DNA from 3 places in the Paenibacillus sp. LC231 genome. Region 2 is predicted to be linked to each of the others. Evidence: predicted binding sites of a transcription regulator. Region 2 holds the regulator's gene; each other region holds the start of a gene.
The links. Region 2 encodes Rex, which represses fermentation and respiration genes when NADH is low (regulators of the CRP and FNR family bind a similar motif). Its sites were predicted from a motif close to TTGTGAAATATTTCACAA; they were not measured.
Positions count from the first base shown of each region.

Region 1: the regulator Rex is predicted to act here: its motif matches at 3,799-3,816, upstream of AK95_RS04845 (formate/nitrite transporter family protein).
Region 3: the regulator Rex is predicted to act here: its motif matches at 8,503-8,520, upstream of ric (iron-sulfur cluster repair di-iron protein).

Region 1 is NZ_JFOM01000008.1:172,464-182,579, reverse strand. It holds gene AK95_RS04850 (molybdopterin-containing oxidoreductase family protein) at 117-2,204, opposite strand; partial or broken gene AK95_RS35285 (amino acid permease) at 2,462-2,643, shown strand; gene AK95_RS04845 (formate/nitrite transporter family protein) at 2,797-3,657, opposite strand; gene AK95_RS04840 (MFS transporter) at 4,067-5,314, opposite strand; gene AK95_RS04835 (TetR/AcrR family transcriptional regulator) at 5,425-6,018, opposite strand; gene AK95_RS04830 (DUF4352 domain-containing protein) at 6,267-6,860, opposite strand; gene AK95_RS04825 (FAD-dependent oxidoreductase) at 6,988-8,349, opposite strand; gene AK95_RS04820 (glutathione peroxidase) at 8,853-9,332, opposite strand; gene AK95_RS33795 (hypothetical protein) at 9,621-10,116, shown strand, end outside.
Region 2 is NZ_JFOM01000005.1:253,285-263,400, forward strand. It holds gene AK95_RS02735 (hypothetical protein) at 1-451, opposite strand, end outside; gene AK95_RS02740 (cell wall elongation regulator TseB-like domain-containing protein) at 715-1,233, opposite strand; gene AK95_RS02745 (amidohydrolase) at 1,265-2,566, opposite strand; gene AK95_RS02750 (redox-sensing transcriptional repressor Rex) at 2,541-3,206, opposite strand; gene dinG (ATP-dependent DNA helicase DinG) at 3,269-6,145, opposite strand; gene AK95_RS02760 (hypothetical protein) at 6,317-6,946, opposite strand; gene panD (aspartate 1-decarboxylase) at 7,067-7,450, opposite strand; gene panC (pantoate--beta-alanine ligase) at 7,443-8,333, opposite strand; gene panB (3-methyl-2-oxobutanoate hydroxymethyltransferase) at 8,330-9,217, opposite strand; gene AK95_RS02780 (biotin--[acetyl-CoA-carboxylase] ligase) at 9,501-10,116, opposite strand, start outside.
Region 3 is NZ_JFOM01000022.1:61,913-72,028, reverse strand. It holds gene bahA (bacitracin amidohydrolase BahA) at 1-25, opposite strand, end outside; gene AK95_RS16220 (HAMP domain-containing sensor histidine kinase) at 123-1,274, opposite strand; gene AK95_RS16215 (response regulator transcription factor) at 1,271-1,984, opposite strand; gene AK95_RS16210 (TetR/AcrR family transcriptional regulator) at 2,117-2,689, opposite strand; gene AK95_RS16205 (ketopantoate reductase family protein) at 2,931-3,875, shown strand; gene AK95_RS16200 (SGNH/GDSL hydrolase family protein) at 4,208-4,864, opposite strand; gene AK95_RS16195 (methyl-accepting chemotaxis protein) at 5,191-6,060, opposite strand; gene yfmT (benzaldehyde dehydrogenase) at 6,079-7,533, opposite strand; gene ric (iron-sulfur cluster repair di-iron protein) at 7,774-8,472, opposite strand; gene AK95_RS33850 (pectinesterase family protein) at 8,725-10,116, opposite strand, start outside.

The DNA of each region.
Region 1 (10,116 bases), on a different contig from region 2:
AGTTTCTCTTCCGAGATAAGGGGTTACTAAGCCTCGGATGTTTATACTTTCTTATCTCTAAAAAAAAGACTGCCTTGAGGTCATATAGACCCGCAAGACAGTCAATGTATTCATCTTTATGCACCGGTTATTTTAGTACTGACCTCGACCACCGTTGAGAAGAAGGTAGCCCCTTCGCCCATATCCGACAGCCTGTCGGGTGTAAGGGCATTGGCACGCTGTTTGCGGCCCTCGCCTTCCCACCACAGGCCTTGGCTGACAACGGTGCCCGGCAGCATTTTATCCGTTACCTTGGCCCGAACTTCATAGGTTCCGCGGTCGTTGTATACCGTAACCATGTCTCCGTCCTCTATACCGCGTTCCTCTGCATCCTCCGGATGGATCTGCAGGGTTGGCTCCTTCTCCAGCTTCTGATGCTTCTCCACATTCGCAAAGGTCGAATTCAGGAAGTTGTGGTTCGGCGGCGAAATGAACATAAGCGGGTATTTGTACCCGCGGCCGCGCCTTACACCGTCATAACCTTCCTTGAGCGGAACGTAGGTCGGAAGAGGCGGAAGACCTGCTTCCTCCAACTGCGCGGAGTAAAGCTCGATCCGGCCCGAAGGCGTCGGCAAACGATCCAGATATGTTTCAAGCGGCGTCATATCAAGCTTCACATAGCGGTGTTCCTTTAGCTTGTCCAGCGTGACGCCGTTCAGATAAGGGTTATCCGGGAAGTCGAGCGCTCTTGCCATCATCTCCTCTTCCGTCTCATGGAAGGCCGGGTCAGTGAACCCCATAGCCCGCCCCAGTAGGGAGAACAGCTCTACATTGCTCTTGCTCTCCCCAAGCGCCGGGATGACCGGCTCCTGCAGCTGAATGTACTGATGCCAGTAGGAAGCGAACAGATCCGTATTCTCAAACGAGGAGGTTGCCGGGAGCACGATATCCGCATACTTGGCTGTATCCGTCATAAACAGGTCGTGCACGACGGTAAACAGATCCTCCCGTGCAAATCCTTCCCGCACCCGCTCGGTGTCAGGAGCAACAACCAGCGGATTACTGCAATAGACAAACACGGACTTAATCGGCTGCTCGGTCATCGCAAGCGCTTCGCCGATCCGGTTCATGTTAATCGTCCGTGCATCCGGATTCGGCCGGAGATCGGGACGTTCCAGCGCATCGCTGTCCATGCTGTTGTACCCGCCGTTCGACTTGGCAGCCCCTCCGCCCCGCTTCAGCCATTGTCCGGTCAAGGCCGGAAGCGCCGCGATGCTGCGCACCGTCAAGCCCCCATTGTCATGATGCTGAAGACCGTTACCGATATGAATGTAGGAAGTATCCGCCCGGCCGTACAGCTCGGCCAGCTTCTCGATATCCTCAACTGGAATTCCGGTAATGGAGGATACATGCTCTGGTGTATAGTCTTTCACATGCTCACGCAAGGCTTCATGACCGATCGTATACCGCCGGAGGAATTCCTCGTTCACCATAGCGTCACGGAACATGATGTGCATGAGGCCGACGGCCAGTGCCGCATCCGTGCCCGGAAACAGCGGAATGAACCAATCCGCCCATTGCCCCGTCTGGTTCTTATGCACGTCGATGACAACGACCTTGGCACCGGCCTTGCGCGCTTTCTCTGCCAACACCACCTGATGCATATTGGTGCTGACGATGTTGCCACCCCAGACGATGATGACGTCGGCATGAACGGTATCCTCCGGGACGGTGCCTCCATTAAACCCCATAACGGATTTCCAGCCCTCATTGCCTGCGGAATTACAGATCGACTGCTTCAGCCGGCTGGCGCCCAGCCTGTTGAAGAACCTCCGATCCATGCCGTCAACGCTTAATATCCCCATGTTGCCGTAGAAGCTGTAAGGCAGTATGCTCTCAGAGCCGTGCTCCTCGATCAGCTTCTTGTAGCGTTCAGTAATCTCCTGAACCGCTTCATCCCAGCTGATTCGCTCGAAAGTTCCCTGACCTTTAGGCCCTACCCTCCGCAGCGGATATAGCACGCGCTCCGGATGATACACGCGATGCGCCATATTACGGACTTTATTACAGATGGCTCCCTGCGTAATCGGATGATCCGGATTACCGGTAACCTTCACGATTTTTCCGTTCTCTTTATGCAGCAGCAGGCCGCAAGTATCGGGACAGTCCAACGGACAGACCGCCGGAAACACGCCGTTTTCCTGATGAATCATCGCTTGAGTCATTTCGTCTATTCCCCCTTGTACACGCTGAATCATATCCCTTTATCTTAAAAGAAAATCAGGGCTCCAGTAAAGTCTTACATTTTTTTCTGCATCGGTGATTCACTCTACTTCCTTCCGGGTATATTCCTATCAAGAGCAACGAAGAGGAACCCAGACCCTTTCTCTTCCTTGCCAAATCATGGACCACTCCCAAAAATTCGCCATGCCCATGTCTCCTCCCCCGAGACCGGCATGGCGAATTTGTTTTATATGGCATTATCCATACCGTACAGCGGAAGGCAAGCGAATCCGACTACCAGGTTCCGTGATCATCCCGCAGTTCATCCCCAAGAAGGGCTGGCATAACTTCCTGCACAATCAATCCAGCTTGCTCATCCGTGCACATTTACTGTATCGGAGAGATGTGATTATTACGACGGTGCCTTACCATTTTAAAAAAATAGGGGGCTTGTTCTTTTGCGCCTTATACAAAGAGTCCGCTCCGCCAACAACAAAAAAGCTGCGATCATCCGATCCCTTCTTAAAGGACGGGTCCATCGCAGCTATTTTCCACTGTTTGACTTTTGCCAGACTTACGGTATTAAGAAACACTCTACGCAGAATGAACCTGTTGAGCAGTGGCGGTAGCCGGAGCGGAAGGCAGCGCAGCATCTTGTTCGCCGCGTGGAATGACCTCAACCTTATCATTCTTCTTCAAATATACGGTCCCGTAGGCAGCCCCCACAAACAGCGCGCCTCCGACGAAATTGCCAAGCCAAACCGGAATGAAATTTATGAAATACTCACCCCAGCTGTAATACCCTTCAAATATCGCGGCCGGAATGAGGAACATGTTGGCCACCACGTGCTGAAAGCCGATGGCTACAAACGCCATCGTCGGAAACCAGATCCCGAGAATTTTGCCACTCATCTGGTCCGATCCGTAGGACAGCCACACGGCGAGCGCTACGAGCCAGTTGCAGCCGATGCCCGACAAGAAAGCCTGCAGGAAGCTGTCGTCCAGCTTGTGTCCCGCCATATCCACCAGCTTCTCCAGATAAACGCCGCTGCCTGTCAGACCGGTCACATGACCGAAGAAGTAAGCGACGAACAACGCCCCCGCCATATTGCTTACCGTGACGAGAGCCAAATTCCGTATCATCTCCTTCGTGGAAATCCGCTTCTTGAATCTGGCCAGGGACACGGCCATCATGTTGCCCGTCAGCAGCTCTCCGCCTGCGAGCAATACAAGAATCAGTCCGACAGGGAATATCGCCGCGCCTATAAAACCGGCAATGCCTCCCCAAGCCTCGGACGCCCCGGCAATCACGCGAATATCCAGCAAAAAGCCGAGCGCGATAAAAGCACCCGCCAAAAATCCTAATATCGTTACGTTCATGACGGAGTTATGTGCTTTTTTCACCCCGTTCTCCACGGTGATCTCCGCAATGCGATCAGGCTTGTTATAGGCCATGGCCGTTCCCCCATTTCTCCCGCATTCCGTCCTGAAATCTCCGAATGCAGCTTCTGATGTTTCTGTCACAGTCACAGTTACAGTTACAGTTACAGTTACAGTTACAGTTACCCATATTGTACCGCAGCCGCCAGAGCAAGAACGTGAATTATATCACGACCTTGTGCGTCAGGATCGGACAGCCTTGTGTTCTGGCTGCCCTGATCACGTTTAAGATCAATCATTCGCTCAATTCGAGCCAGCGGTACATATAAAAATAGCGGTGCCAGGAAATAATCCCGACACCGCTTGGTTGGTGCTTTTACCAGCCCTCTTGTTCTAAACCAGCAAGCTTATGCCAGTTTACCAGCAACACGTTCTAAACCAGCAGCCTATGCCAATTTACCAGCAACAAGTTCTAACCACTATCCTATGCCTCGGCGGCAGTCTCTACTCTAACAGGCGTTTCCTTTTCCTGAGCCGGAACGTTCGAGATCGGAAGCTTCATGCTAATCAAGGACGACAGCAGGAAGAGCGCGCCTGCCGTAAAATACACGACCACAATGGAGGTTACCGACATATACCATCCCGTAAACCCGGAGCCGATGAGCAGCATGCCGGTAAACATCGGCGTCATCACGCCATTCAGCCGACCGATGAATTTCTCTTCCACCTGCTGCATCATCACGGCCATCAGAACCGTCTGCGCCATCGCCATCAGCACCCCAGTTGCGAAGCGCATCGTGCCGGTCAGGATCGGCCACTGAGACAGCACCTCGACAAAGGTCGAGAGGCCAAGGAAGGCAAGCCCGGCGAACAACAAGTAATTCCCTTTCACTCTCCCCGCAATGACAGCAGCCAGGACGCCGCCAATTAACATACCTAGGCCCTCTAGCGCGGTGAACCACTGAACGCTGGACATTGCCAACTGTAAACGCTCCGTGATGACAAAGATATCAAGCGGCTGAACAAGTCCACTGCCGAGCGCCAATAAAACGTAGACCACCAGCATCACCTTCAACAGCCGACTGGAACCGATATAAGTGAAGCCCGCCCTCATGTCCTTCATAAAGGAACCGGTCGATTCCGAATTGTTAGAGGGTTCATCCACACTGGAAGGAAGAAACATTAGCACGATCGCCGAAGCACCGAATAGAACCAACAAGCTGATTAATGATGCCTGTAATCCAAAAGCTTGATAAATCGTCGTACCGACCATCGGCCCCAAAATGATAAACAGCGACATTGAGGTCTGGGACAAAGCCGTGGCCGCGGGCACATGCTCAGCCGGCAAGCAGCGCTTGATGAGCTTCATGGACGATGGCTGCGAGAATTGTGATACAACAGCCGAAACCAGGGTCACCGCAAACACGGCCTGCCAATATCCCGCATACACTACGAACAGGATAAGCAATATGGATAAAAAGCTGAGAATGTCCCCCCAGATCATCGTTCGCTTGGGACGCCAACGGTCCGCCAGCACGCCGCCAATCATGGAGATCACAAAGATCGGCGCGTATTCAATTACGGTAAGCAGCGATACGGCAACCGGATCATGGTTGCTCTTCTCCATAATGAAGAACAACAATGCCATGTTGCGGATCCAGATCCCGATATTTTGCATGAAATCCGAAACCATCAGCAGCACAAACGCGCGGTTGCCAAACAAATGCCTCATGTTTTATCCCCCTAATTAAAACCGACTATTCGGTTTAAATATGTTTATGCGGAAACGCCCGCCCCGCTTGCAAATCGAGAAGAAGCGTTTCCGATAAATCCTCCGGTACACTACGATCCTCGACTCGATAACACACCGCTTAAAAAATAAGTGACTCCCTTGCGGTACAGCTGCCTTGATTCCTCCTGGGACCGTTCAAAGTGCGACACCGACATCCCATCGAGCAGCGATGCAAATATGATGGATATTTCCTCTACATCCTCTGCAGGTATTCGCCCTTCGCTTACTCCTTCCGCTAAAATCTCGCGGTAGAGCGTGCGCGGACCTTGCAGGATGGCCAGCAACTCGCCCAAAATCGTCTTATTCTCCGGCTGATTGATATAGAATTCCTCCGCAATCTTGGTCAGCGGATTCTGGAAGTCGTCGACCATATGATCGGCAATGCCGTACAGCTTCTCCTCGAAACTGGCGTAACGGGCTTTTTGATCGTCCCAGGCTTCCATCCATTCCTGATTCTGCTTCGCCAGCAGCTTGACGAACAAATCTTCCTTGCTCTCAAAGTGATAGTAGATGCTTCCCTTACTGGCACCCGTATACTTGACCAGTTCATCCATGGATGTTGCCGCATACCCGCGCTGGATGAACAGTTCCTTCGCTTTATCCAGAATCATGTCGCGCTTTCGCTGCGCTTTTTCTGAAGACATCGATGTAAGCACTCCTTGCTTGGAAATAATAGTCCGGAATTCACGTACCAAAACCTGATTCTCTTAATAAAAATGAATCTGTGAAGATGATGAACACCGCTCACAGCTAAAAAACCGACTGTACGGTTTAATCATACTGAAAACATTCCCGCATGTAAAGCAGCGTCTTCACAATCACATAGAAAAAAGGACCTTGCCTCAGCAAAATCCTTTCATCATTCGTACATCCCGAAACCAATATTATTTTTTTATTCCACTGCCCAAATGGCTCTTCCTTCTTTCATCGGATCGCCATAACTCAGTTGCAGTCCCTTAACCCCCTGCTTCACTTCGTACGGTATTTCACCTGTCAGCTCGCCGCCTGGGGCAACGGTGCCGTCCAGCATTTTCACGTCATCCGTAATGGGAACCGTATAGTTAAGATCGCTCGAATCCGTCAGGGAAAAAGACAGCGCGGAAGAGATGACCAGCGGCTCCTGGCCATTGTTCTTCACGGTAATGTCAACCACCTTAAACGTATGGCCGGGCTGGGGCTTCAAATATTCATCACCATCGGATTCACGTACGCCGTTCAGCGTAATGACCGTGCCGTGATAATCCACCGTATCGCCCACTGCGGCAGGTTCGCCGATCGGCTTCACCTCTGCGTTGTCGGCCGGTTGGTCTTCACCTTGGGGTTCTGCAGGCGGCTGTTCTTCAGACGTCCCCGTCTGACCTGTCCCCCCACTGTCCACAACAGCCGGCGGAGTCTCTGCAGGCGGATCTGCCTGATCATTGGAACAAGCGGCCGTCAGCAGCATGGAGAACAATGCAGCTGAGGCCAACATTACTTTTTTATTCATACTTTATCCTACCTCCTGAAAGTCGAAATCTACATGTCCGGATATTTTCCAATTCGCTGTCAAAATCCATAATCCTTCAAAAACAAGAAAAAGACCCCCGAATCAGGGAGTCTTCTTGGTGAATCAATTACGAATGTACCGGTGTTTTTGTTTCGACCGCCGGCAATGCCTGCAGTCCAGCCGTGTTAAGGAAATTCCACGGTTTATTGTAATGCGGCTGGAAGAAGAAGTCGATGAAGGCCAATTGATCAATCGTCATCCGATTCTGTATGCATACCGACAGCGTGTTAATCGATTGCGTCATATCCACTTTGGAAATGACCTGTGCACCAAGCATGCGGCGGCTGTCTTGCTCATATACCACCTTCAGCGTAACCTCTTCGAAGGTAGGCATGAATTCCGGACGGTAATGATCCGTAATGGTGACCGTCTCCACCTTCAAGCCTTCGTCCTTGGCGGCTCCTTCGGTTAATCCCGTCGACGCAATGTTGTGTTCGTATATTTTCAATCCCGACGTACCTTGCGTTCCCATATACGGGGTTGTCGGCGACACAAGATTGCGTGCAACGAGCGTACCCATCCGGACTGCGTTAGTAGCCAGTGGAATATACATCATTTTGCCGGTCGGGTTATAGTGCACGGAGCAGCAATCGCCTGCTGCATATACATCCTGCTTGCTGCTTTGCATATATTGATCCACGACGATGGCGCCATTTTTCAACATTTCTACCTGACCCTTCACCAGCTCCGTATTCGGACGGAAGCCGATGCAGAGGATCACGAGATCCGTGTCGATCTCACCTTTGTCGGTGATAACCTTGTTCACCTTGCCATCCTTGCCTTGGAAAGAAGTCACGGTCTGGCCAAGGGCCATCTCAATCCCTTTCTCACGGAAGGATTCCTCGATCTTGCCGCTAAATTCAGGATCCAGATATTTGTTCAGAATGCGGTCGGCACTATCAATCAGGGTAACCTGCTTGCCGTTCTGTTGGAAGGCTTCGACCAGTTCTACGCCGATGTAACCGGCGCCGACAACCGTAATGTGTTTCGCTTCCTGCGCTTTTTCAATGATCGCATTGGAATGATTATAGTTTTTGCAGAGCAGAATATTATTCAGATCGATGCCTTCAAGCTTCGGTACGATTGGCCATGATCCGGTTGTGATAATCAGTTTGTCATAGGCATCATCAAAAATTTCTTCTGTAACCAGGTTCCGAACTTTCAAGCTTTTCTTATCCGTATCCACCGAAATGATCTCATGCTTCATCTTGGTTTCAACACCCAGCTCGTCGAGCTTCTGAGGCGAAGAGTAGAACAGACCGTCAGGGTCTTTTACAACGCCTCCGACGTAAAGCGCGATGCCGCAGGACAGGAATGAGATGTTATCATTGCGTTCATAAACGGTGATCTGTGCTTCCGGGTAAAGTTTGGCGGTATTCACGATGGCGGACGTTCCTGCATGGGTACAACCGATAACTGCTACTTTCATGGTTTTTCCTCCTCCAAGTATGAAGCTGTATATTTGATTAAGATGAGCACTTTTGCCTGGATTCATGCTTGGTAACGCTTGTTGAGCATGAATGTGGTGACGGGTAATATTATTTGTGAATGTTTTCACTTAATGCTTTTATTATAATGTGATTAATTTCACATTTCAATAGGTAATTGCGTTATTCACACATTGTTCATAATTTCACATAATTGGAATGATAAAAGATGTTGACCTAAAGAGCATTGATGCTCATGATGTTCTCATCGCCAATACTCAAGATTAGATCAAGAATACAGGTTCTGTATCAGGGTAAGCTATTAGGAGTCCAGCCTCATGAAATTCAAGCGTTCATCCTCTCCTATACGTTCTGCCTTGGAGGATCTTGCTTCGACTGGTCTAACGGAATGTGCCATGAAAAATCCAAAAAAACAGGACTATTCTCCCCAGAGGAATATCCCCCAAGGAAACAGCCCTGTTAATGTAATCGTTACTTTGTGCCACTAGCCAAGCAGAGATTCAATGGCGCCCTTCATCGATTCCGGCGTATCTCGCGGTTCGAATCGCTGAACCACCTTGCCCTCGCGGTCTACCAGAAACTTTGTGAAATTCCAAGCGATCTCTCCGCCTTCGTTCGGTCCTGGCTGCTCGGATTTCAAATATTGAAATAACGGATGCGTATCTTCCCCGTTCACGTCAATCTTCGCAAAGATTGGGAAATTCACGCCATAATTCAATTGACAGAATGATTCGGCCTCTTCACTTGTACCCGGCTCCTGTCCGCCAAACTGATTGCACGGGAAACCAAGAACCTGCAGTCCTTGCTGGCTATATTGGTCATACAGCTGCTGAAGCTCTCCATATTGCGGCGTAAGTCCGCACTGGCTTGCCGTATTTGCAATAATCAGAACCTTGCCTGCATACTGATCAAGCGAGACATCCTGACCCTTGGTATTTGTTGCATGATATTCGTAAACTGACATTTCGAATCTCCTCCCGGCTTGTTTTGAATGGATGGCATGCTTCCAAGCTCTACAGCCTAGCCAATCTCCTTCCATCATATCGAATAAATGGCTTTAAACCAAATTTCAGTTCCAACGCCTCTACCCCGCTGCCCGCAAATCCATTATGATGAATGTATAACCTCTTCAAACAAAATTTACATAGGCTAATAACAGCTGTTTAATCAGCAAGTAAGCAGGGTAATGATTTAAGGTTTGGAGACATATTGCAATATTCTGTATTTCAACAACAGTAAGTGAGGAAAAGAAATGAAACTGTATCCCGAAATGTTTGTATCCCCATGGCATCTCATTGTCATTGTGCTGGCACTGATTGCCTTCATCGGCTTAATCAAAGGGGGTTATGACCGAAAGACCGTGCTTCGCAGCACCGGGTTATCGACGCTGGCCTTCTATTTTATACTGACGATCCCCATTGGTCTTATCACCCAGGAATCGCTTTACAAAGAAGAAACGATGCTGACCGATTTAGATCAGAATTTTGAGGACAAGAAGGCGGGTTCCGAGCTCCAAAGCTTTGAAGACTACATAGTGGTCCATGCTGGCGCCTATAAAAACGAGGATGATGCGGACATGGAGATCTATGCCGGCAACTACCATGAGAGCCAAACATATCATGGTCACATCACCCTTTTCGTGTACGATAAGAACGATGATGAAGTCTTCACCGAGATGTACAAGAACGTAACCCTGGCCCCCGGCGAGAAGAAAAAGCTCGACACCGCCTTTACGAGCCAACCTATGG
Region 2 (10,116 bases):
CATAGACGTTGGTGTCATCAATCGTTGCTTTAGCTTTCAAATTCGGAGACTGGGCAGCAAGCTGCTCGAGCGATGATTGAATATCGGTATACTGCTTATTATCCATCGCTTCAGCGACTGACAGCATCGCCTTCTCCCACCATTGATCCAGTGCTTCCGAGGAATGGTCCTCCACCTGGATTTTCAATTCCCGATTGCCAATCACAGACTTGCCTTCCTTCTTAATATGCTGGACCAGGCCTTGCAAATTTGTATCCGGAGCCAAATCAAGATTCAAAGTAACGGTATTCTGTTTAATATCTATATGTGAATCCTTCACGCCGTCATATTGTGACACAACATTGGCCAGCGGATTTTGCAAAGCCATCTGCCGATACAGAAACCATCCGCCAAAGAGAACCGATGCTGAGATCACGACAGTCAGCACGATAGGTACAATGCGTAGTTTCATGAAGTTCCTCCTTCATTTCTGTATGAAATTTTGTCTATCATGCTGCAACACAATAATACATATAACAACGATATATAGGGATGCATGTAGTTTATATGCTCATTTTGTACAAGTATGAGTATATCACATCTTATATACTTTTTCATGCATGTCTGTGAAAATATTTAGAACAGTTTTTCCATATTATTTCTGAATACGCTTACAATTATAGAGAAATAAGAGAGGAACCCGCGAATATTAAAGGGCCCCTCTCTCCTTCTTATTTATTGATTTGGAAGAATAATGTCATTACCGATGGTGTTACCGTCTTGAAAACGATAAAACCGATAACCGCGCTGACCGTTGTGTTCATACTGCAGCTGCCAAGCATACTCGCCCTCATACATTCCAGGCAGCAGCCGCTTAATTTCTACGCCAGGCAATTCGTTATAAATCTGATCCCGCATCTGGTCTTCAGACAACCCCGTATTCAGCAAAACGGATTGGACAGCCTCGGCACCTGCAACAGGTACGTTGTCATCCGTAAATTTCACCCATACCATACGGTCTTGATTGTCCTGATCCTTCCCGCTTATCACCCAGTAGTTATTGTCCTCGCCCCACACCGATTTATAGGTCTTCCCGGACGTAACCAATTGGCCATGTTGTTTGGCGGCAGCAATTGCCATTCTTTCTTCATTCCAAGCATCTTTCATCACATATGAATAATAGAGCTGTAAACCAAGCAGTAACAGCAGCACGCCGGATACACTCAGCAATATCCACTTCGTTTTTTTCTTCAAATCCGTCTTCCTCGCTCCCCTTGATTATTCCCTAGAGGGTTGTAAGACGCTCAAAGGCACGCTGCGCTTCCCGGCGGATACGTTCCTCATCGAGAGTAAGACTCGCGCCATTCTTCACTACCTGCTTGCCGTCAACCCATACATGCTCAACATCCTTCGCACTGGCGGAGTAGATAGCATGAGAAATGTAATCCGTCTTCGGAAGGAAGTGCGCCTGATCCGTGTTCAGTGCGATCATATCTGCCTTCATACCTACCGCAAGCGTACCAATATCCGTAAGGAAGGCTGACTTGGCTCCATATTCTGTACCCATCCGAAGCGCTTCGGATGCTGGAATTGCGGTTGGATCCCCGCTTACTCCTTTATGGATCAGTGCGGCCAGCCGCATCTCTTCAAACATATCCAGATTATTATTGCTGGCAGGTCCATCAGTACCCAAAGACACGGTGACCCCGGCTTTCAGCAGTGCAGGCACGCGAGCGATGCCGCTGGCAAGCTTCAAATTGCTGCCTGGATTATGCGAAACCATAACTTGATGTTTGGCCAGAATTTCGATTTCTTCATCGGTTAGATGGACGGCATGCGCAAGCAGCGTTGGACGGGAGAACATGCCAAGCTTCTCTAGATGGGCAACAGGGCGAAGTCCGTAGTCATTTACATTTTGAGCTACTTCCGTTTCCGTTTCGGACATATGCGTATGCAAAGGCAAATTCAAATCATGTGATGCTTGCACGAATTTTTCGATGAAATCCGGCGGGCACGTATAGGGTGCATGCGGTGAGATCATCGTCGTAATCCTACCGTCAGCCTGACCATGCCAGTATTTCGCGAATGCAACCGCCTCATCCAGCTTCTGCTGCTGCACCTCAGGCGGACATAATCCGATGACACCGCGTGTCAGAACGCCGCGCATGCCTGAGTCCTCCACTACCTTTGCAACCTGATCCATATGATCATACATATCCACAAATGTCGTGGTTCCGCCTTTGATCATCTCCAGCACGGAGAGTGAGGTTCCCCAGTATACATCGTCGGCCGTGAATCTGGCTTCCATCGGCCACATTTTTTCCTGAAGCCATACCTGTAGTGCCAGATCGTCGCCATACCCGCGAAGAAGCGACATGGCCGCATGTCCGTGCGTGTTCACCAATCCAGGCAGGAAAAACAGTTGGGTTCCGTCGATGATTTCTGTTCCCTCTTGGACAGTCGGCTCTTCTTCACCCAGGTAGGTGATCCGGTCGTTCTCAACGACCATATATCCGCGTAACACGGATCTGCCTTCCTCTAGTACTGCAAACGTTCCGTTTTTAATCATCCACTTCGTTGTCGTCATGTGCTGCATCCTCCTTGCCGTTATCCAAATAATAGGCCAAACTCTGCAAATCCGTAGTAAAATCTGCCGTATGAATCCGGATATGGGCTGGAGCTTTCAGGATGGTCGGTGCAAAATTCAGGATAGCCTCGATGCCTGCCGCGATAAGTTGATTCGCTACATTCTGCGCCTCAAAATCCGGAACGGTGATAATCCCGATACGAATGCCGTACTCATGAACCGTCTTCTCCAGCTCCTCCATCGGCTGTACGACCAAATTGTTAATTTTCATACCAACTTTGGGAGAATACGAATCGAAAACCGCCACAATCTTCATATTGTCCTTCAGAAATGCATTGTAATTCGATAATGCATGTCCAAGATTACCGGCCCCAATCAATGCGACATTGATCTTCTGGTCCAGCTTTAGAATCTGGCGAATTTTCTCGATCAGATAAGATACGTCATATCCGATCCCTTTCCGTCCAAAATCACCGAAATACGCTAGGTCCTTACGAATTTGAGCAGGATTGAGGTCCAGTTTCTGCCCCAGTTCCTGGGAGGAAACCGTGGAGACCTCCCTTTTCTGAAGCTCATTCAAATAGCGCAAGTATACAGGTAATCTGCGGACCACGGCTTCCGAAATTTTTTCCGATTTCATGCATGCTCCCCCTAATAATAGGTTAATAACTACATTTGTTTGTGCTCGTTCATGGTTTCACTTTATTCAGCTTGGTTCTCTATGCCTGCCTCTTCCTGCAGCCATTCCGAAATTCGGGGAACGATCCCCTCTGTCGGCATGTGCTCCATCTTCGGTCCAGGCAAGGAATATAAGAAATACTTCCCGTAATAGGATTCAATGACCCGAGTATCGTAGACGATGACAATCCCCTTATCCTGCGCGGTCCGTACCAGTCGGCCAAATCCCTGTTTGAAGCGAATGACCGCTTGCGGAACCGAAAGCTTCATAAACGGGTTCTTCTTCTGCTGCTGCAGAAGCTCGCTCTTGGCTTCGACCAGAGGGTGATTCGGCGGTTGGAACGGCAGCCGTACGATGGCGAGGCAGGTGAGCGCCTCACCGGGTATATCTACTCCTTCCCAGAAGGAGCTGGTGCCCAGCAGAACCGAAGCGCTGCTATCCTGGAATCTCCGGATTAACTTGGTACGGCTGGTTCCGTCCATCCCTTGTCCCAGTACCGTAATATCGCTGGATCCCAGCGCCTCCTTCAAGGGCTCATGCACCTGACGCAGCATGCGGTACGAGGTGAACAGGACAAGCATGCGACCATGCGTTGCGATGGCCGTATCAGCCAATGATTGCACAAGTGTATTCACAAAGAGTGCATCCCCGACCGAGCCCTTCACGCTCGGAAAATCGCGCGGCACAACAAGGAGAGCCTGCTCCCTGTAATTAAACGGGGACGGCAGCAGGACCGTGTTCAGGTTGCCGTTATCTGCCGCTTCCTGAAGACCCAAATTCTCGATCATGAACTGAAACGATTTGTCCACCGACAAGGTCGCCGATGTCAGGATCACGCTTTGTTTTTTGTCAAAAAACAATTCCTTTAAGTGGGTGCTGACATCGACGGGCACCGCATAAAGCTGCAGCGATTTGCCGCGGAAGTTGCCGTTCGCCTCCATCCAGTATACCGTACCCTCATCGTTCAGCGACATGAAGGTCCTCAGGTCCTCGCGGTGTGCCGCCAGGTCCTTAAACAGACCCGATAGGTCTGTTAACAGACTGTCCGCGCTGTAGTCGTCCAGATCTTCCTTCATTTCGGCAATCAGCTTATCACCCTTGCGAACGACATCGCCCAGCGTCAGATGAATTTGATGCTCCAGCTCGGCCAGCGAATTCCAATCCTTCGGCTTCTTCAGAGGCGATAAGCGAAGCGAGAATTGACCGGCATCCCCCGGAGTCGCGTCTCCGCGCTCCGGAAGCAGTCCGAACAATTGATCGCTGAGCCGGTCCCAATTCTCTTTGACGGTGATCAGATCCGGATAAATCCGGTCGATGACGGAAGACCACTCGGCAGCCTTCTCATGGGATGACGCTTGCAGCAGCTGGCGAAGAGCCGGAAGCTGACCGCTGCGGCTGTCTTTGTACATACGGGTCAACGTGTGGACAACCGAAAAATATTTCATCTGCAAGCCAAGGTGCTTGCCGGCGACGTCCTCCAGATGATGCGCTTCATCGATGACGAGACGGTCATAACTAGGAAGCAGCTGGTGATTCGCTTTCACGTCGGTGAACAGCTTCGAATGGTTCGTAATGACAACATCCGCGATGCCCGCTTCATGTTTGGCCCTGTGATAATAACATTTGCGGAACCATGGGCAGGCACGGCCCAGGCAGGAATCCGAATCACTGGAAATGGTCTCCCAGAAATCCCCTCCGCGACCGCCAAGGTTCAGCTCCTCATCATCCCCGTTCTCCGTCTGGGTCAGCCAGACCAGCATCTGCGCCGCGGTGATCACATCTTCCTTCGGGGTATGAAAATCTCTTCTATTTATTTTATGTTCAAATTTTCTCAAACACAAATAATGGCCTCTTCCCTTGAAAATAGCCGCTTTAAAAGGAAAAGGAACAACCTGGGTGAGCAGGGGAATATCCCGGTCACGCAGCTGTTCTTGAAGGTTGATCGTATGCGTGCTCACCATAACCTTCTGTTCCTGCTTCACGCTTTGATAAATCGACGGCAGCAAATACCCGAGGGATTTGCCTGTTCCCGTGCCGGCTTCGATCAATAGATGTTTATTGTTATCGAGTGCCTGCATCACTTCCTGGAACATCATGTCCTGGGCATCCCTGCTCTCGTAATGAGGCAGCGTTTCCTTTAGACGTTCACGGACATCATTCATGTATTGCTCAAAGCTTACATCAGCCAAGGGATTAGGCGCCGTCTCATCCCTGGCAGGCGTTATATCGTTCCAATCGTCAACAGCCAGGGCGAATTGACGATAGTACGTATGGGTGTCTCCGGCTTGTACTGCCTGGAGTTCCCTGTCGGCACGGATGCCGTCAAAGAACCAGGCCAAGTCGCTGTCCTCGTCGGCAAACAGGTCGCTTAACCGCTGCACGGTAAGCAGTGGAAGCTCATCGATCTCCTCCAGGCATTTCAGCAGCGCATAGGCTGTGGCAAGTGCATCGCTGTCCGCCTGATGCGGACGGTCATGCTCCAGGCCGAAATGAGAGGACACCATCCCAAGCTGATAAGAAGGCAGCGAGGGAAAACATATTTTTAAGAAGTGCATCGTATCTAGAATTCGGCCGCTGAACGGTAAATAGCCGCAGCGATCGAGTGCATTTTGCAAAAAGTTAAAATCAAAAGCGACATTATGCCCAACCAATACAACATCGTCGAGCATGGGCACGAGTTCCATCATCATTTCTTCCAATGACGGAGCATCCGCTACATCACGGTCGGAAATGCCGGTCAAACCGGTAATAAAAGGAGGGATCGGAATCCCGGGATTGACATAGGTGCCGTATACGCGGGAGATGCTTCGATCCTCTTCGATGATGGCCAGTCCAACCTGAATGATCTCATCTGCTGACTGGTTGCCCGTGGTTTCAAAATCCAATACGGCAAATTTCATTTCGATAAAATCCCTTTCCTCCAGACTAATTAACAGCATACCAGAAGTTGCGGGTTTTGAACATTCCGGGTAAAAAATCCCCGCACTCCTCCGTAAGCTCCATACGGCAAAAAGCGATACCAAAGTCTCAAGGATGAGCTCTGACATCGCTTCTTGTTTTAGCTTGATTTTTTACAGCAAAGAGATCAATTGGCTGCCGTACTGGAGCTCACCGCGATTCTGCTTGCAGACCTCCAGATTGATAATGGGGTCAGGAAGCGTCGGGTCGCTGTGAATCGCCAGTGCGAAATGCTCCTCGGCCTTCCCTTGCTGTCCATTCAACACCTCGATGCATCCAAGCGCATTGTATATCATCGCCCGCATCTTCTTGTTGTCTGCCAGGGGCAGGATGGACACCAACACATCGGATGCTGGTATGGTTTGCCCCAAATAAAGATGGGACATCGCAATATACAGCTTGATCAGAAGGCTTTCCGGAAATACGGTGGCGGCCGCCTCAAACTGCTGTATGGCCGGCTGGAACATCAACAACTTGTAATAACCTTGACCGCGAATAAATGCATCAAGCTGCAATTCAGGCGCTTCGGTCGGTGGAAAAACCGGAGGTGAGGCGGCACTCTCGCGGAAGATGGCCATCTTCTCTTCAAAATGGAGCCATTCCTCGATAATGCCCTCGCTCATGCTTTTGAGCATGTTCCAGTTTTGTACCAGCGCCTGTTTTTGGGGACCTTGAGCAGAAGGGTAATGCTTCACAATTTCATCTAACATGTTGTTCATTTCAGCGAATACATGTTGAAACATAGCTGCATCCCACCCTTAGCGGAAAAATGAGATCAGTGCGTCGACCTGAACTCATTTTCTGTAGAAGACGGTCTTTTCATCCCTTTAAGGTCCCGACACATTTTGGTTCTTAGAAGACCTTTAGAGAACCGCGGCGTGAACCTCACGGTATTCCGTGTTTACCGGCTTATTCAATTCGTCAACGATCACGACCGTTGGGGTGTGATTGTCGTATTCCTCTTTGGACATCATGGCGTAAGAAATGATGATGACGTTGTCGCCAGGCTGTACAAGCCTTGCAGCTGCCCCGTTCAGGCAAATCACGCCGCTGCCGCGTTCGCCTTTGATCACATACGTTTCCAAACGGGCGCCATTGTTATTGTTCACGATTTGAACTTTTTCATTCTCCAGAAGATCTGCAGCCTCCATTAGATCCTCATCAATGGTAATGCTGCCCACATAGTTCAGATTGGCTTCCGTCACCGTCGCGCGGTGGATTTTGGATTTCATCATTGTTCTAAACATGGGATCCCCCTACTTTTGGTTGAAGTAACGCATTGTCAATGAGGCGGGTACGGCCAAATCGTACGGCCAGCGCCATAATGACGGTTCTGCCTTCATCCGCAATGCGATATGAATCTTCCACAGGAACAAGTTCCGGGAAAGTGAGCAATTCTGCATAATCAATGTCTGCGAGCGGGGACCGGGATATATAATCCCGAAGAAACGCACGGATCTCTCCTGCCGTCGTCGCTTGTCCCTGCCGGATTGCCTCCTGAGCCGTCCGTAATGAGCCCGACAGCACAAGTGCCTGTTCCCGCTCTTCCGGCTTCAAATACACATTGCGCGAGCTTAGAGCAAGGCCGTCAGCTTCGCGAATGATCGGACAAGGCACGATGGTCACGTCCATGTTCAGGTCCTGTACCATTTGCTCAATCACGGCCACCTGCTGGGCATCCTTCATGCCGAAGAAAGCATAGTCAGGTTTTACGATATTAAACAATTTATTAACAACCGTGGTAACACCGTCAAAATGCCCGGGACGGGAGGCCCCGCACAACAATGACGTAATGTCCGATACGGCAATCTTCGTTTTGGTCGGCTGGGGATACATTTCCTGAACCGTTGGAATAAAAACCACATTCACCCCTTCGGATTCCGCCAACGCCAGATCGCGTCCCTCATCCCGAGGGTAGGTCTCATAATCCTCACCCGGTCCGAATTGAATCGGATTGACAAAGATACTGACGACCACCGTACCTGCCATTTCCCGCGCCTTACGCATCAGGCTGGCGTGCCCTTCATGCAAATAACCCATCGTAGGCACAAGTCCTACCGGACCACTGCCGGATTCTCGGCGGTCCTTAAGTTCTGATCTTAATTCCGCAATGGTGCGAATCACTTTCATGATGTCGTGCCCACCTTCTCCTTTTGACTCCCATATAATGTGGTTGTCGTTTCGGAACCTGCATGATTCTCGGCCTTAAAGACATGCTCCTCGGCCGGGAATGAGCGGTCCTTCACTTCCTTCACGTACTGCGTGATGCCTTCACGGATGATGGAACCGACATCGGCGTAGGTTTTCACAAAACGTTTGTCCCGATAAGGGGACGCGTACTTCAATATATCATGGAATACCAGCACCTGACCGTCACAGTAGCGGCCTGCTCCGATGCCAATCGTCGGTATGCTCAGCGCTTTGGAAATTTCCGCCGCTGCCTCTTCCGTTACCAGCTCCAATACAATGGCAAATGCTCCTGCCGCTTCAAGTGCCTTCGCATCATTCATGAGCCGCTGCGCGTCTTGGGCATCCTTGCCCTGTATGCGGTAGCCGCCAATCTGATTCACCGACTGAGGCGTCAGCCCGATATGGCCCAGCACCGGTACGCCGGACTGTACAATCCGTTTCACGGTGCCGGCGATTTCTTCTCCGCCCTCCATTTTCACGGCATGCGCATGGCCTTCCTGCATCAATCTCCGCACCCCGCGGAGACTTTCATCAATATCCCCGTGGTAGGTCATAAACGGCATATCCGCTACGATGAACGTTTCTTCCGCTCCACGAGCGACTGCACGGGTATGGTATACCATGTCGTCAAGCGTTACCGGAATGGTGGAGTTATAGCCAAGCACGACATTACCGAGGGAATCGCCTACCAATATCATATCAATATCCGCTTCCTCCGCCAGCTTGGCGGAAGGATAATCATACGCGGTCAGCATGGTGATCGGTACACCCTTCTTCTTCATGTTCTTCATCTTTACAATGTTCAGTGGTTGTTTGCCTGCCATTGTGACACAGCCTCCTTTGTGTAAATAAGTTAGACACAATAAAAAAACCTTTTAGCACATACTTGCTAAAAAGTCCGAAAGGCAAAAAAGAGTCACTCGCGATCGTCCCTTCTGTCTCGGTCCTTTCGGCTCAGAGCAGAATCCAACGTAACCGGCATAACAGTTATGAAGGTGTTCTAAAAAATGTTCATTTCTACTTGCTGAAGAGTGCAATTCGCTCATGACGATACCGCCTCTTGGTCATAGTATAACAAATTCGAGCCACGATTTCACCATGTTTCATTTACCTGGTATCAAAAAGAATTTCACCGGAATATACGGGGATTAGCTCGTCATCATGATTGCGAACCAACAGCGCGCCGTCTCGGTTGAGTCCTGTGGCAATCCCGCTAAAACGGTCACGGGCCGTCTGCACTTGAACTTCCCTGCCCACCGTGCCGGACAATGCTTCCCAGAGAGAGGCTATAGGCTCGAAGCCCTGCTCGTTGTACAATTCATATAAAACCTCCATCTCCGCCATAATGGACTGAATCAGCCCTGTCCGGTTGACGGTTGCTCCGCCAGCCATGCGAATCGAAGTCGCAACGCCGCGCAGCTCCTCCGGAAAATCCGATTCCTTCAGATTGGCGCTGATTCCGATTCCGGCTATGCAGTAGCGCACCCTTTCGTCTTCTGTTGCAGACTCCAGCAGAATGCCGCAAACCTTTTTGCCTTGAAACAGAATGTCGTTTGGCCATTTAATATCGGTCTGCACATCGGCGCACTTCGCAATTGCACGGCATACCGCTACGCCTGTCAATAGGGTCAGCTGCTGGGTTAAATGCAGCGGCTGCTTCGGTCTAAGCACCAGGCTCATCCATATGCCTTTGCCTCTGGGGGAATGGAATTTCCTTCCCATT
Region 3 (10,116 bases), on a different contig from region 2:
TTTCTTTCTCTTTGTGTATTTCCAATCTCTCCAGTCCTCCTGTATCCCTTAAAGTGGTTGGTTCTACTTCTGAGGTTACCGGATAACTCTTTCGCTCCACTTTCCTGAATCTTTCAGTAATCTTACAATTCGTTAGGAAGAAAAAGAATGAATTTCGTGTGCCCGTTCGTGATCAGCCTGATGTTACCCCTATGTTTTTCAACCACTTGTTTGGCAATGGCAAGTCCCAGACCCGTCCCCCCATCGCTTTTTCGGGCCTGATCTCCGCGGACAAAGGCATCGAAGACCTTTTCCCTCAACCCATCCGGGATTCCGATGCCATCGTCTGTAATGTGAATTTCGACTCCTCCCCCCGTTGCTGCCAATTTCAGTTCAACAGCGGTACCGGGCGGATTGTATTGAATAGCGTTTGACAGGATATTGGAAACCGCCCGATACAACCAGGTCGTGTTGAATGGTACGATGATTTCACTATCAGGTATATCGTAAAGGAAATGAAACTTCTGTTCTTCGAACACCTCGTAATACTCGGCTGCAATTTCCCTTGTGAATTCTGTAATGTCGGATGCCTCAACGGCAAAAGGATAGTCGGGACTATCCAGCTTGGACAGCTCGAAGATACCGTCAATCAGCTCCGACATCAGACTGGCTTTGTCGGAAATCAAATGCAGGATTTTTTGCCTTCTCTCTTCCGAATCAACGAGCCCCACTTCCATCGCTTCGATATAGCCCTGAATGGTGGTCATCGGTGTCCTCAGGTCATGGGAAATGTCGATCAGCATTCGCTGCTTGCTCTCTGCAAGCTCTCGCTTTTCCCTCTCCATCCGTTCGAGCCGTTCAGCCATATCATTGAAATCATCCTGAATCTGGGCAAGTTCATAGCTGGCTCGAAAATGTAATCTTTCATGGTAATGTCCGCGTGCAATGCTGCGGATACCATCCGCAATCGATCGGAGCGGGGTCGTGAGCCGGGATGCCGTCCATCTTCCGAAGACATATACGGTAATTGCAAACAAAGCGAGAAACAGCAGCAGCGTTTTCAGTGCCATTCCATAAAACACCTTCTCATGCTGATTGCTGTCCATGCCTGGCACGGCTGTCGGACTGCCTATGGCTCCAGCCTCCGCCTTGACCGGTCCGGAAGCCTCCATAAAATAATCCATGATCAGCGCATTTAATACAAATAGCGAAAACGCGGCAATCAGCGCAATGGTAACAAAGAAAAAAACATATTGGCGAATCAGCGATCGCTGCAGGCGATTAGGTGAATTCATGGCTGTAACTCATCTTTCTTCGCAAACCGGTAACCGAGTCCGCGAATGGTTTTGATATAGACAGGCTTCCTGGGACAAGCCTCGATTTTGTCGCGAAGCCTGCTGATTTGGACCATGACGGCATTATCGTCAGCCAAATAAAGTTCATCCCAGGCATGCTCAAAAATTTGCTTCTTCGTAAATACGCGCCCCGGCTCCCCCATGAACAGCTTCAATAATCTGTACTCGATCGCACTCAGCGAAATCGGCGTTCCCTTGATGTATAACATGCATTCCCGGTGATCCAACTGCAAGTCCCCGACGCAGGTTTCGGATACCGCTGGAGCTTCCAACGGCTCATTAAACTCACAGGAGCGTCTTAACTGTGCCTGAATTCTCGCCATCACTTCGAGCGGGCTAAACGGCTTGGACACATAATCGTCTGCCCCCAGCTTGAGTCCGGTTATTTTATCAATCTCCTGATTTTTGGCCGAGATGAGAATAACCGGGATTTTATAATCCTGCCGCATTTTGCGGAGCAACTGGAATCCGTCGATGAGCGGCATCATGATATCGAAGAGTGCGAGATCCACGTGCCTGCTTCGCAGATGCTCAAGGGCAGCTTTCCCGTCGAAAGCTTCGAGCGTCTTATATCCCTCTGCGTCCAGATAAAGTTTAAGCATGTCAATGATATCCGGATCATCATCGACTACAAGTATGGTTTTAGGCATAGATGCATCCTCCTCCAAGTAATATATGGTTCTCCTTGGGGAGCGAATTTCCTTTTTTGGGTGGTTTCGTCAGCATCGCGGTATGTAAATAACCTCCCACTTGGATCATCGGAGGTCATTTTATGATTGATTTTAGTGGCGTCCAACGAAACCATATAAGAGAAGCTGGATAAGTTCCGCCATCTTAGTTTTATAATTCCCAGCTCTGGCCCAGGAAGCTTGTAGCGTCCCGACGACACTTAATAATTCCAATAGGGTCTCTAGCGAAACAGAGGAATGAATCGCCCCTTCCTTCTTCCCCAGCTCAATAAATTCCTGAATAAGCGCAATTCTAATTTGATTCGTGTTTTCACTATATAAGCTCGCTAGCACCTGATCCTCCACGGCACCCGGTGTGCCAAGCAATTGATAGTCTTGATCTGCACAGATCTCCAAAATCCGAGATATCTTATCTTTGAAGTCGATATTTTGATGCAAAAGCTCCTCAGCCATTTGGAGCGTATGTTGCATCAGAACATTCGCACATTCCTTGACCACCCCTTCTTTGCTGCCGAAGTAGTTATACAGCGATACCGACGATACGCCGGATTCATCGGCAATGTCTTTAATGCTAACATGGACGAAGCCTTTTTCTTTAAAAAGCTTTAATGCCGCATGAATGATCGCATCCTTCTTTTGCTGCGTTCTGATTTCGAATTTATTCATCACTCTTCACTCACTTCCCGTGTTCATCACTACAAGTAGTTTAACATAATGCGAATAGTTTTTAAATTTCACAGTCAATATTTAAAAACTTATTGACATCCTGGTTGATGTCCATATAGAATCAAGCTGTGGTTTTTAAATTTCGGAACGAATATTTAAAAACTTTGTTAAAGAGACAAGGGATGCGCTTGAGCAAACATGGTTTGATCCAATCGTTTAACCCACAATGGAGGGACCCACGATGAGAATATTAGTTTACGGCGCAGGGGTTCTGGGCAGTTATTTAGCCCACGAGCTGGTGCGTGGAGGGCACAACGTCACGATGCTGGCAAGAGGACGACGAGCAGAGGAGTTGGAAAAGAACGGCAATGTCATTCGGCATTATTTTCAGTTTCAAACCACGGTTAATCAAGTAAGGGTCATCCGAGAACTACAGCCGGACGATGTTTATGACCTTATTTTTGTTGTAATGAAATATCCGGATTTCGAGGCTGTGCTGCCTGCCCTTGCGGCGAATCATAGCTGCCATATCGTTATAATGGGTAACAATGCAAGCCCTGGGGAAATGGAGAAGTATTTGCAAACCCATAGTCCGGTAGCGAAACAGGTTGCGTTCGCTTTTCAGTCGATTGCCGGCTGGAGGGAGAATGGCCGGATCATTAGCGTGCGCGGCCCAAGAACCAACATAACGATCGGTGGTTTAGGAGTGGATCTGTCATGGCGCTCAGTGATCGATCAAGCTTTGGTTAACACCAAATATAAATGGACTTACATTACAAATATGGATGAGTGGCTGAAAAGTCATTTCGTTATGATCTTGCCTTTGAATTCCATAGCTTCTTCATATAACGGTAATTTGCGCAGAGCCGCAAAAGACAAGAAGCTTCTTAATCTGGTCATTCATGCGGTAGATGAGGGGCATCAAGTATTGGAGAAAAACGGCTATACGGTTTCACCTGCCGCTCAAAAGCAATTCGCACGCAACAAAAGAAAGCTGTTCTACATCCTGTTGAAGATAATGTTGTCAACCCCGATTGGCAAAATCCTGCTGAGTGATAAGGCTGTGTCATCAAACGAGATGACTGCGTTACACCAAGCTTTTGATCATTTGAAGATACGCGCGAACATAGCTACGCCTCATTGGGATGAGCTTCAACATTATACCCATCCCATAGAGGGATCATAGAAGATGGCTTAGTCGATCTATCACTTAGCCAGATAAAAAACAATGTTCATTAAATATCGGACACTTATTCCCGAACCGTGTTCTGTGGCGGCTAATATGGAATGAAGATTCGGCAGAACGTGCATGATTCGCATATGTGTCTTTTCTTGAAGTGTTCCCTCCATAATCTGCGTATGATCTATAGCTGATCCAATCTTGAGCACACAGCCAGGCTTCGAACCGGCCGGGATCATCAAAGTCGATTTTTTTAAAATCATAAGGTGCAACCAGCACAAGAACATGACTGACTTGATTATCTGTGAACTTTCGAGCGAGTTACTTTATGTATCTGTTCAACTTATAGCGAATGGACTATTCTGCACGACCCTCAGCCATTCACGTGAAATCAATTGATGCCCGGCTGTCGTGGGATGAATGCCATCCCATATCCAATACTCTGCGCCTGCTCGTTTTGCCGCATGATCAAACGCTTCTTGCAGAGGGACAAACAGCGTTTCAAACTCTTGAGCCAATTGCCGGACAACTAGGCTATATTCATCCAGCCGTTGACGCCATTTGTCCCAATTCTGCACGGTGGCGCCCGTTTTCAGTACGAATGGCTCACATAAAACCAGTCCCGTCTGTGGAAGCACTTCTTTCGTTTCCTCCAGTATGTGACGATATGCTTTTTCGAACCTGTCGGTAGCTCCGCTTGGCGAGCCTTCGATGATCCGACCTGCGTCGTTAACGCCAACCAACATACTGATCAGGTCAGGTCGCAGGCTAATCGCATCTTCATTCCAACGCGCGTACAAATCCGAGACGCGATGGCCGCTGATCCCTCGATTGATGAACTGTGGCTGGCTTTCCGCTAGTGCATAGCCCAGCTCAGCGGCAATAAGATATACGTAGCCATGTCCATGAATATGATTAAGATCGTTGTCGCGCCCCCACTTCCCGTCCGTTATGGAGTCACCTTGAAACAATATGGCTTTGCTTGTCTTTGTCATCCTCTTCACTGTACCTTTCTTCAAATGGATTCGTGGACCTATACGGATCTTTGTCACGTCGAATGTTACCGCTTTCAAAATTACCCATTATATAATAATAAACCAAGCAGCGAAGCGAAAATACCCTAGCGATTAGCTTAAAAAGCATATCAACATTAGATATGAACCGGATATCTTTTGAAGATCACGACGGAGAGTTCATCGGCATCATGGTGCATTGCCACAGCATATCGAATAAAAAGCAGAAATACATCATAGGTGTATTTCTGCTCTTTTCTGCTCTATCGGCCTGTATAAAATTAAGTTACACAGAGTATTCTGAGTTTCTATTGCTTGTTTTCTTTTGCATACAGGCTTTCTTCAGCTACCTGCGCTAACTCCTCTGCTTTGATACTAATCTCATGGATCGTTGCAGAGAATTCCTGAATCGCCCTTGACTGGGTATCGGTAAGCGTGTGGATATCGGAAAAAGCATGATTTAAGCGCTGCAAAAATTCCTGAATATTCTTCGTAATGCCATTAATTTGATCCACGTTCTCTTTGGAGCTTGTCGCCAACTTCCGAATCTCATCGGCAACGACCGAGAACCCCCTCCCGACTTCCCCAGCTCTTGCCGCTTCGATAGAAGCATTAAGACCTAACATATTGCTCTGATCCGAAATCTCCTTAACAACGCTGGAAATCTTTCCAATCTGCTGCGCGCTGGAGCTGACATCCGTCATTTGATTCGTTACATCGGTTACACGTTCGGTCAGGTGAGCAATCGATTGGCTGATGTCTTCAATGGACGCTGTGGTCTGTTCAACAATTGCCGAAAAACTCTCGGCCATCTCAAACAGCGCATTCGCTTTTTCAAGACTTGTCCCCATGCCTACACCGCCGATAACCCTGCCTTGTTCGTCGTGAAGCGGGATCGCGCGTGCAGCTAGCGGAAATCCAAACAGCTCTTTCGGAACGACAGCCGATAAAGCTTTATTATTGCGGATGGCATCGGTTACGATGTCCCCCTCCACTAGCGGGTCCCCAGGCTTGACATTCAGCGAAAAGGTTCTTCCCGGAATGTTGATGATAAGCTTCTCCGTATCATAAATGCCAATCGTGATGTCATCATTCGTAAGACTTTTCAGCAATGGAGCCACCTTTACAAAGGCGCTGATCAGCTCATGCTGTGTTTGCTCTTCAGTCACATTATTCATGCCTATCTCCCCCAACCCTTAATACGGGAATTTCCTTTGTCCGTAATGAACCGATATCCACTTCATGGTCGTAAATTCATCCAGGCTCCATTCCCCATTCAGACGACCCAACCCCGACTGCTTCTCTCCGCCAAATGCTACAATCGGTTCGTCGTTAATCGTGACATCGTTCACATGTATCATTCCTGTATGGACCTTCTTCGCCAGTTCTACCCCGCGTTCAAGATTGGAGGTGTGAATTGCACCGCTGAGCCCAAAACGTGTATTGTTTGCAATTGCAATGCCTTCCTCTTCCGTTTCGAACGGGATGATGCACACAACCGGGCCGAACAACTCCTCTTGCGCTACCTCCATATCCGGTTTGACATTAACGAGGACGGTAGGCTCCACCATTCTGCCGGTGATATTCCCTCGCACCAGGGGAACTGCACCTTGCTCAATGCCCTTCTCAATCAGCTTCTCCAGTGTTTCTGCCTGCCGATGGTTGATGACGGGCCCGATAATGGTCTGCGGATCGCTCGGATCACCTGTTGTAAGGGTAGAGACCTTCTCTTTATATTTATCTGCAAATTCCTGATAGATCGGCTTCTGTACAAGAATCCTGTTGGCCGACATACAGATCTGGCCTTGATGCGTGAATCTGCTGAACGTTGCCGCTTGTACCGCATAATCGATATCAGCATCTTCCAGTATAATGAACGCGCTGTTCCCGCCGAGCTCCAGCAGCGGCTTTTTGAAGTGCTTGACGGCCAACTGACCAATATGGCTTCCAACCTTGGTCGAACCCGTGAAAGAAATGATTCTCGGAATCGGATGCTCCACGAACGCATCGCCAATCTCCTTGATATCTGTCACCACTACATTCAACAGGCCCTTCGGTATACCCGCTTCTTCGAAAATCTTGCCGATCAGCGTTCCACCCGTAATCGGTGAATCCTCATGCGGCTTCAGCACGACGCCGTTGCCGGCACCTAATGCCGGGGCGACGGACTTCATGGACAAGAAGAAAGGAAAGTTAAATGGACTGATAACCCCAACCACGCCAGCCGGGATCCGATACAGTCGGTTCTCCTTGCCATCTTCAGTGGAAGGTAAAATCTTCCCCTCCATTCTAAGGGGGAACGTAGCCGCTTCCTTAATCATATTTTTCACAAGACCGATCTCGAATGCCGCCTTCAGACGCGTTCCGCCCAGCTCCTGAACGATAATGGACGTAATATCTTCCTCATGCGACTCAATATATTGAACAGCATTTTCTAGGATGTCGCGTTTACGGTAAGGGTTAATTTTGTCCCATTCCAGCTTAGCTTGATAGGCAGCCTGATAGGCATCATCAATGTCTGCAACGCTCGCGATTTGAAAAGCGGTAATGACCTCATCATTATATGGATTGATGTCAGGCAGCGTTTTACCGCTTTTACCGTCTCGCCATACCCCGCCTATGAATTGTTTTCCCAATTTCGAATAATCCATATGAACCCTCCTGTGTCGAATAATTCCAACTGATATATTTATCGACTGAATACAGGGAATAGTTAAGTGAATTTTATTTGATCTCTTCTCCCTCCCGGGGAAGGAGTCTGCACGCTAATCACGCTCTAACAATAACGCCCTAACCATAAGGTTAGGGCGTTATTGTTAGGGCGTTATTTTACACGTTCGATAGTCATCCGAGCAATTCCTCACCCAGCTTAGAAGGGGTTCTAACCAACGTTATACCGCTTGTCGAATCCGCTCAAACAATATGTTGTTTTCCAGATGGATATGCTCGAAGGTGTCCTTTTCAAGCATGGCCAACCGTTGATAGACCAGCCGATACGTGCCGCAGGCATCCGAGGGAAGTTCGAAATCAGCGGTTACATCCCTTAGCTCTTGAAGCAATCTGCCGGCGTGAGCATGTTCATCTTCCAGCTCAGACACATGCAGTTTAAGCTCCGCTGCAGCTTGGTGGTTAGGCTCTGCAACAAATTTCAAGATAAGCGGGAATACATGCTCGTCCTCATCCTTCGTATGATCCAGCAGTTCGTTTTTCAGATCCGAGAAAAGCTCCTGCACCCGGAGAAGCTCGGGATGATGCTCCCCATGTACACGGGCCAACTTCGTCACATACGGCGTTAAAGCAGGTAATTCATCCCGCAAGAAGGCATGATGTTTATGCTGGATGTATTCAATCAATTCGGATTCCTTCAGTGAAGCCGGACGGCTTTCCTGATAGTCGGCAAACTTGTTCTCCAGGGATTGAACCTTCTCCAGTACGGCGGCAGGTTCCAAATTACGCTGTTTAGCCGCTTCTTCCAGTGGCACCTGCCCTCCACAACAAAAATCAATCCGGAGTGATCGGAATAAATCCGCCGTTTGCGGGATGGATGTAACAATATCGGATACCTGGCTCTGAAGCGTGAATGAACTCATAGTCAAACCTCCTTAGACTAAATCCCGTCTTTGTGAACTATTTCACTCTTACAACCCAAGTATATGAAACTCCTGTCTCCGTACATGTGATTGCAGTCATACTGAAATGGAACACTATGTGAACGTTCAGGATCCGAGAACTACGGGAGCCAGAGCAACACAAAACAGGGATCTCACCATCCCTGTTTTGTGGATTCTGGACTAGAAGCATCATGATATCCAGCTTGATTCAAATTTTGAGGGCTTTAGAACTTATATAATCTCTTCCCTTAATGCCTCGGCATGCCGCAGCAGGATGTCCGCCGCCAGTTCCGACAGATGTTTGCCCCGCTGTGCCCGGACTTCGTTCTCAAAGCTGCCCATATTCCCCTTCTCCAGCTTCTTCGTCAAACTATTGGCGATACCGGCATTCCCAATCTCTCCGCTGCTCAGGAACCGTTCGATCAAAGCGATCATATCGCCGGTGCTCGTCACCGTCTGAAATTCAATCTCAGCAACTGCCGTATTGCCCGCAAGATCTGCTCCTTCAACGGTTAAGACATGACTTCCGAGCGGAAGCTGATACAGCGGGATGGCTTCACCGGATTGAACGGGATTACCGTCCAGCTTGATAGCCGTCCGGCTGTCGTCGACGCCGGAAACGGAATCGCTCATTTCAATGATCGGCGTCCAATCCCTGGAGACATTCCATCCTCCCTCCTGTGCCGGTGTTTCTACGTGAATTTCCGGTGGGGACAGATCCATGTTCAATACAATGGATTGGATGCTTTCCTCAAGACCTGCAGCGTTGACGGAGCGATAGTATATCGCAGCCGCGGCCGCTTCCCGGTCCAGAACGATCGGCCCCGAGTACGGAATCCAGGTGGTACCGTCTAAACTGTAGACGGTTTCGGTAACAGTTGAACCGTCGTCTTCCGCACTCAATTCAACAGTAACCGGCACCGTATACCAGCCGTTCAGGCCGTTAGGTGTTTCCGGTGTTATTTTGGACGATGTGTGCGGAGGTGTATCGTCTTCTTCCCCGTAAGGCTGCGGAAGAACCGGCATCATGGTCGGATCCCAACCATCCGATCCCTTCAACATCATTGGAATCGTGTACAGATTCGCTTCCTCCGGCGTGAGCTGCTTCGACCAATTCGCGCGGGCTTCGGCTGCCGCACCAGGTCCGGTATTGCTATATTCATAGTATTTGGCGGTTTTCTCGTTATCCGGTCGTCCCCAGTTATGCCAGCCTTTATCGTGCACGATTCCTTCCATTTCCGTGTTCATGAACAGCACATGGGCAAAGGGTCTCCATGGACGTCCAAGGTAGACATCTTCGATTCCTTCCGTTCCTGTAATCTTACTGTTGAGGAACAAATATCCGTAGGGCTGATTTTCCGGCGTGCTGGCAGCGGTTATATATCCGCCTGAACGGACATTGTGAATGACGCTCTGGTCAAACACGGCGATTCCTGGTCCGTAGATAAAATCCACCGCTCCTTCAATATAGCTATTCTTCACGTACACCCGTTTCCCGGCATTGTTCACAAAAAACGTGTCCTGATATCCGAGCATGCGGACATGGTTGAAATAGGCCCGATCTCCCCTCAGATCGATTGCGGGCGCCGGACCTTGAGGACCCGCTCCATTCGCAAACGTGAT